2 regions of the Pseudomonas sp. NFX71 genome follow, and region 1 is predicted to be linked to the other one. Evidence: riboswitches for the same ligand, from Rfam matches in the RefSeq annotation. Region 1 holds a riboswitch; the other holds the start of a gene.
The links. A riboswitch is a leader RNA that binds a small molecule or an ion and turns the genes downstream of it on or off. The one in region 1 is predicted to bind cobalamin.
Positions count from the first base shown of each region.

Region 1 (3,396 bases):
CCATCGTCGGGTTTGGGCGGCGCGTTGGTTTCGGCGACGAGCACGTCACCGTTCGGCAGCACGTACAGCCAGCGCGGATGATCGAGATCTTCGGCGAACGCCGCCACCTGGGTGCCCGCTGCGGTGGTGGGTTTCGCACCGTCCGGCCAGCCGATTGCCGGGGCGATGTTCACCGTCGGGATCAGGGTTTTGTTCGGTTCTGGCAATTTGGGTGACGGGCCGGTGCCGTCGGAGACTTGCAGGCTGGAGGTTTCACCGCAGGCGGCGAGCCCTCCGGCCAGGGCGATGACGAGAACGAACGGGGGCTTGTGCATGCTGATCTTCCCTATAAATGCAGTGACCTGATCAATAGAGAAGCGCACACCCGCGATGGTTCAACCGGTCAGCCGCGGGCTTCCTTGAACAGCACGGCGATGCCAGGATGATAGTTGCCCGTTTCATTACGCAACTTGCGGTAGGCATAGGGGAAATACCAGGCGACGGCGCAGGAGTGTTCCTTTTGCAGATCGTCGACCATGTCCTGGAGTTCTTCCGGGGTGGCGCCATGCTGGGCTTTTTGCGGTGCAACGAACAGGCAACCGAGTTTCAGGTCACTGGCGTAGCTGATTCGCCTGGCGTCGCTGGTGATATCGGCCAGCGCCTGTGTCAGGTTCAGGTTGTTGACCCGTGGCCAACGCTGCGTGGCTTGAAGGTAGGCGCGTTCTTCGCTGGTGGCGATGAACAGGTCGGCGCGGGCGTTGCGTTCGCCTTCCTCGTTCTGTTTGCGGGTCGGTGTCTGTTGCAGCGTGACCATTTCCGCGGTCCATGCGGCGGCGGAGAGCAAGCCGAGGTTGGCTTTTTCGTCGTACCAGTAAGGCGTGTCGTTATCGCCGCGCACGGCGTTGTAACGGTCGATACAGTCAAACCAGCGCTCCAGCACCGGGCGCAGGAATTCCAGCTTCGGATTGCTGATGATCATGCCTTGCATGTGGCTCACCCTTGTTATTGTGTTGTCAGGTTGTGGCGCTTTGATATCACTGCTGAGAGTGTGGCACAAGATTGGCGTCAGTTAATTGATCAACGGCAGTTAATCGCCCGACGGCGTCCCGGCTTTAATTGACGCTCCACCCCCAACCCTCTAACCTTCGCGGCTTGTTTCAGGTGCTCTGTGGCCTTGGTCGACAGAGTGAAACAGGGAAGCCGGTGAGTGCATTCGTTCCATTCATGAACAATCACGATCCCGGCGCTGCCCCCGCAACGGTAAATGAGTGAAGACTGAGCATTGTTGCCACTGTGTCGATATCGGCATGGGAAGGCGCGCAGTCAGGCGGAGTGCCGCTCATGAGCCCGGAGACCGGCCTGATCCATCCAGCGGCATCACGGTGGGCGATGCCAGGCTTCTTGCCGTCTATTCTTGTGCCTGCCCGCCGTTATCCAGCCTCAACGGAGAGCTCCCCATGACTGATACTCCCGATCGTGACGAACGCCATCTGGCGCGCATGCTGCGCAAAAAAGCCGTGATCGATGAACGCATCGCCAACTCGCCGAATGAATGCGGCCTGCTGCTGGTGCTGACCGGCAACGGCAAAGGCAAAAGCAGCTCGGCGTTCGGCATGCTCGCCCGCTCCCTGGGCCATGGCATGCAATGCGGCGTGGTGCAGTTCATCAAGGGCCGCAACAGCACGGGCGAAGAACTGTTTTTCCGGCGCTTTCCCGAGCAGGTGCGTTTTCATGTGATGGGCGAGGGCTTTACCTGGGAAACCCAGGACCGCCAACGCGACATCGCCGCCGCCGAAGCCGCCTGGGCAGTGTCCCGTGAACTGCTTCAGGATCCGTCGATTGGCCTGGTGGTGCTGGATGAACTGAACATTGCCCTCAAGCACGGTTACCTCGATCTCGATCAGGTGCTCAGCGACTTGCAGGCGCGGCCTCCGATGCAGCACGTGGTGGTCACTGGTCGCGGCGCCAAGCCGGAAATGATCGAACTGGCCGACACCGTTACAGAAATGGGCGTCATCAAGCACGCCTTCCAGGCCGGCATCAAAGCGCAAAAAGGCGTCGAATTGTGAGTCAACCACGTCATTGCCCGGCGGTCTTGATTGCCGCGCCGGCTTCCGGTCAGGGCAAGACCACCGTCACCGCCGCGCTGGCCCGTTTGCATCGCAATCAGGGGCGCAAGGTGCGCGTGTTCAAATGCGGTCCGGACTTTCTCGACCCGATGATTCTCGAGCGCGCCAGCGGTGCGCCGGTCTACCAACTGGACATGTGGATGGTCGGCGAGCAGGAAAGTCGTCGACTGTTGTGGGAAGCCGCCGATGAAGCCGATCTGATCCTGATCGAAGGCGTCATGGGGCTGTTTGACGGCACGCCGTCCAGCGCTGACCTGGCGCGGCATTTCGGTGTGCCGGTGCTCGGGGTGATCGACGGGACGGCGATGGCGCAGACCTTTGGTGCGCTGGCGTTGGGGTTGGCGAAGTATCAGCCGGACCTGCCGTTCGCTGGCGTGCTGGCCAACCGGGTGGGCACCTTGCGCCATGCGCAGTTGCTTGAAGGCAGCCTGACTGAAGGCTTGCGCTGGTACGGCGCATTGTCCCGGGAGACCGGGATTGAATTGCCGAGTCGGCACCTCGGTCTGGTTCAGGCCAGCGAGTTGAACGATCTCGACCTGCGTCTCGATGCGGCGGCCGAATCACTGGCCAACAGCTGTGACGTTGCGCTGCCGCCACCTGTGGAGTTCGCCGCTCCAGAAGTGATCGCCGCCGAACCGTTGCTGGCCGGTGTACGGATTGCCGTGGCCCGTGATGAAGCCTTCGCTTTCACCTACGGCGCGAGCCTGGATTTGCTGCGAGCCATGGGTGCCGAATTGTCATTCTTCTCGCCGATCCGCGACACGCAATTGCCGGAGGCTGACAGTCTCTATCTGCCGGGCGGTTACCCGGAATTGCACCATGTCGCGCTGGCACAGAACACCTCCATGCTTGGCGCCATTCGCGCTCACCATGCGGCGGGCAAACCGTTGCTGGCCGAGTGTGGCGGCATGCTGTATCTGCTCGATTCGCTGACCGATGTCGAAGGTACTCGCGCAAAACTGGTGGGGTTGCTGGCCGGTGATGCGGTGATGCAGAAACGGCTGGCGGCGCTGGCGTTGCAGGCGGTGGAATTGCCCGAAGGTTCGCTGCGCGGCCACACCTATCATCATTCGTTGACCAGCACCGAACTTGAGCCGATTGCCCGTGGCCTCAGTCCTAACGGCGGGCGCGGAGCGGAGGCGGTTTATCGGCAGGGGCGGATGACGGCTTCCTATGTGCATTTCTATTTCCCGTCCAATCCGAACGCTGTAGCTGCGCTGTTTGCGCCTGACCGTGAAGCTGCCATCGCTGGCAGGCCAGCTCCCACAGTTGACCGTGTATTACCTGA
Region 1 is NZ_CP182230.1:3,786,039-3,789,434, forward strand. Features, by position in the region: gene ACM1ZW_RS17530 (PQQ-dependent sugar dehydrogenase) at 1-314, opposite strand, end outside; gene ACM1ZW_RS17535 (hypothetical protein) at 383-967, opposite strand; cobalamin riboswitch at 1,122-1,357, shown strand; gene cobO (cob(I)yrinic acid a,c-diamide adenosyltransferase) at 1,437-2,048, shown strand; gene ACM1ZW_RS17545 (cobyrinate a,c-diamide synthase) at 2,045-3,396, shown strand, end outside.

Region 2 (3,396 bases), 1.1 Mb from region 1:
TCGACGACGGTGATCACCGCGTCAACCGTGCAGGCGCTGCGGATTTCCGGCCACTGGAAGGCTTGCACCAAAGGCTTTGGCAGGGCCAGGCCGGAGGTTTCGATCAGGATGTGGTCGAGGTCGCCGCGACGGGCGACCAGTTCGCGCATCACCGGGAAGAATTCTTCCTGGACGGTGCAGCACAGGCAGCCGTTGGCCAGCTCATAGACCCGGCCGTTGGCTTCTTCTTCGGTGCAACCGATCGAGCATTGCTTGAGGATTTCGCCGTCGATGCCCAGTTCGCCGAACTCGTTGACGATCACCGCGATGCGGCGGCCCTGAGCGTTGTCGAGCATGTGCCGCAGCAAAGTGGTTTTGCCCGAGCCGAGGAAGCCGGTAACGATGGTGACGGGGAGTTTGGCCAGTGTTTTCATCGGATGCCCTTTGGCAAGGTGGCGGGCATACGGGACGACGACCGCGGCTGCACAGGCAGGCGCGCGGAAGATTTCGCCACCGGATCACCCCGCCCGGTTGTAGTGAGAATTCGTGTCGAGGCAGGTCTCCTGGCTGACGGTGTGCCTGTCGCTAGACTGGCGTTGGCTGCGCCTTCCCGCGGGCTCCAGGGCTGGAGCGTGCAGTGGCGTGGCAGCGAACATCACCGTTCACAGTTGCGGGGGCAGCCGCGGCATCGACCGCGTTCCCTTCTTAGCTTCGGCAAACGCCGAAGAACCTCGAAAGCGCAAGGCTACGCATGGTGCGTGGGCGGGTCAATGTCCGTCAGTTGATTGCAATCCCCTCGCCACAGGTAACACTCCTTGCCCTTGCCCCCGAGTTGAGAACCCTTGCCAATTGACGCCCAACCCCCGCCCATGCTCTCCTACACGCCTTGTTACGGGTGCCCTTCACAGGGTGAAACGGGAAACCGGTGAATCATGTGCTTTACTCAAAGCCATGTCAGTCCGGTGCTGCCCCCGCAACGGTAAGCGAGCGAAGCGTCAGATCCACTGTGCCAGCAGTTCGGCATGGGAAGGTGACGCTTGCAGGTTTCGGCTGATGCCAAAGCCCCTCGCGAGCCCGGAGACCGGCCCGCAACACAAAGTGACGATTACGTTCACTGAATAACAAACCCGCGGTGGGCGGGCGCTGTTTGAACCTCTGCGAGCCCGATTCGCAGGGGTCTTCCATGCGCTCTATTCACCCGCTGACAGACCAGAGGGAAGCGCCATGTCGATCATCAGCAGCACCGGCAGCAACACCGATAAGAGCACCGCCAGCACCACCACGACCCTGACCCAACGCCTGACCGCTGCCGTATGCGCATCGATCCTTGGCGCGTGCCTCGTGTATTTTGCCGGTTTCTCGCACATCGAAGCCGTGCACAATGCCGCGCACGATACCCGTCACAGCTCCGCCTTCCCGTGCCATTGAGACCTGTCGACATGATCAAGCGTATCGCGCAAACCGCAGGCTTCACCGGGCTGCTGGCCGCCCTGTTGCTGACCCTGCTGCAAAGCTTCTGGGTCGCACCGCTGATTTTGCAGGCCGAGACTTACGAACAATCCGAGCCGGCCGCTGTTCAAGTCCATGAGCACGCCGCTGGCACCGCCGCTCACGCCCACGATGCCGAAGCCTGGGAACCGGAAGACGGCTGGCAGCGCGTGCTGTCGACGACCGGCGGCAACCTGGTGGTAGCCGTAGGTTTCGCCCTGATGCTCGCCGGCCTCTACACCTTGCGTGCGCCGACCAAAACCTCCCAGGGCCTGCTCTGGGGCCTGGCCGGTTACGCGACGTTTGTACTGGCGCCGACACTCGGCCTGCCACCGGAACTGCCGGGCACTGCCGCGGCGGACCTGGCACAACGGCAAATCTGGTGGATTGGCACGGCAGCGTCGACCGCCGTCGGCATCGCGCTGATCGTGTTCAGCCGTCACTGGCTGATGAAGGTACTGGGCGTGGCGATTCTCGCCGTTCCCCACGTCATTGGCGCCCCGCAACCGGAAGTGCACTCGATGCTCGCGCCGGAAGCCCTGGAAGCCCAGTTCAAAATCGCTTCGCAGCTGACCAACGTGGCGTTCTGGCTGGCCCTGGGCCTGATCAGTGCCTGGTTGTTCCGCCGCAAAAGCGATGGCCAATACCACGCATGACGCAGACCAGCACAGCGCCGACTTTAGTGGTCGGCCTGGGCTGCCAGCGCGGCTGCCCTGTCAGCACGCTGCGGGCGTTACTCGATCAGGCGTTACAGGCGCATCAAATCGGACTTCACCAGATCAAGGCCCTGGCCAGCATCGACCTGAAGCGCGACGAACCTGGCCTGATCGAGCTCGCCGCACAACTCGCGCTGCCCTTGATGTATTTCAGCAGTGAGCAACTGGCCGGTTATCAACCACAACTCAGCCACCGCTCGGACATCGCTTTTGAGCGCACTGGCTGCTATGGCGTAGCCGAAAGCGCCGCCCTCGCCCTCGCTGAACAACTGGCTCAGGCACCGGCAAAACTGCTGATCTCGCGACAGAAATACGCCCAGGCCACCCTGGCATTGGCGTGCGCCGCGTAAAATCCTCGATAATCCCCGCCTTCGATCATGAGCAATCTTCATCTGAAGCCTTGCCCAGGCCCTTTTTCTGACAGGAAACGACGATGACCGTCTACTTCATTGGCGCAGGTCCCGGCGACCCGGAACTGATCACCGTCAAAGGCCAGAGGCTGATCCGCAGTTGCCCGGTGATCATCTACGCCGGCTCCCTGGTGCCTGCCGCCGTACTGGAAGGCCATAATGCCGAACAGGTGGTCAACAGCGCCGAACTGCATCTGGAACAGATCATCGAACTGATCAAGACTGCCCATGCCAATGGCCAGGATGTGGCGCGTGTGCATTCTGGCGACCCAAGCCTTTATGGCGCGATCGGCGAACAGATTCGCTACCTGCGTGAGCTCGATATTCCGTTTGAAATCATTCCTGGTGTCACGGCCACGGCGGCCTGTGCAGCGCTTTTGGGTGCGGAGCTAACGTTGCCGGACGTGTCACAGAGCGTGATTCTGACTCGCTACGCCGACAAGACGGCGATGCCCGCGGGTGAAGAGCTCGGCAGTCTGGCGCAACATGGGGCGACCATGGCGATCCATCTTGGGGTCAATCATCTGGAGAAAATCCTGGTTGAATTGCTGCCGCATTACGGCGCGGACTGTCCGATTGCGGTAATTCACCGGGCGACCTGGCCGGACCAGGACTGGGTGGTGGGGACGATTGCGGACATTGCCGGGAAGGTTGAGGCGAAGGGGTTTCGGCGTACAGCGCTGATTCTGGTGGGCCGGGTGTTGGGTAGCGATCACTTCAGTGAGTCATCGCTTTACCGGGCCGGACATGCACATCTCTATAGACCTTGAGCCAAACCAAACCCTGTGGCGAGGGGATTTATC
Region 2 is NZ_CP182230.1:4,847,813-4,851,208, reverse strand. Features, by position in the region: gene cobW (cobalamin biosynthesis protein CobW) at 1-413, opposite strand, end outside; cobalamin riboswitch at 515-728, opposite strand; cobalamin riboswitch at 856-1,084, shown strand; gene ACM1ZW_RS22715 (CbtB domain-containing protein) at 1,204-1,407, shown strand; gene ACM1ZW_RS22710 (CbtA family protein) at 1,419-2,123, shown strand; gene ACM1ZW_RS22705 (cobalamin biosynthesis protein) at 2,120-2,533, shown strand; gene cobM (precorrin-4 C(11)-methyltransferase) at 2,617-3,363, shown strand.
Region 2: another riboswitch for cobalamin. It lies ahead of ACM1ZW_RS22715 (CbtB domain-containing protein); the one in region 1 lies ahead of cobO (cob(I)yrinic acid a,c-diamide adenosyltransferase).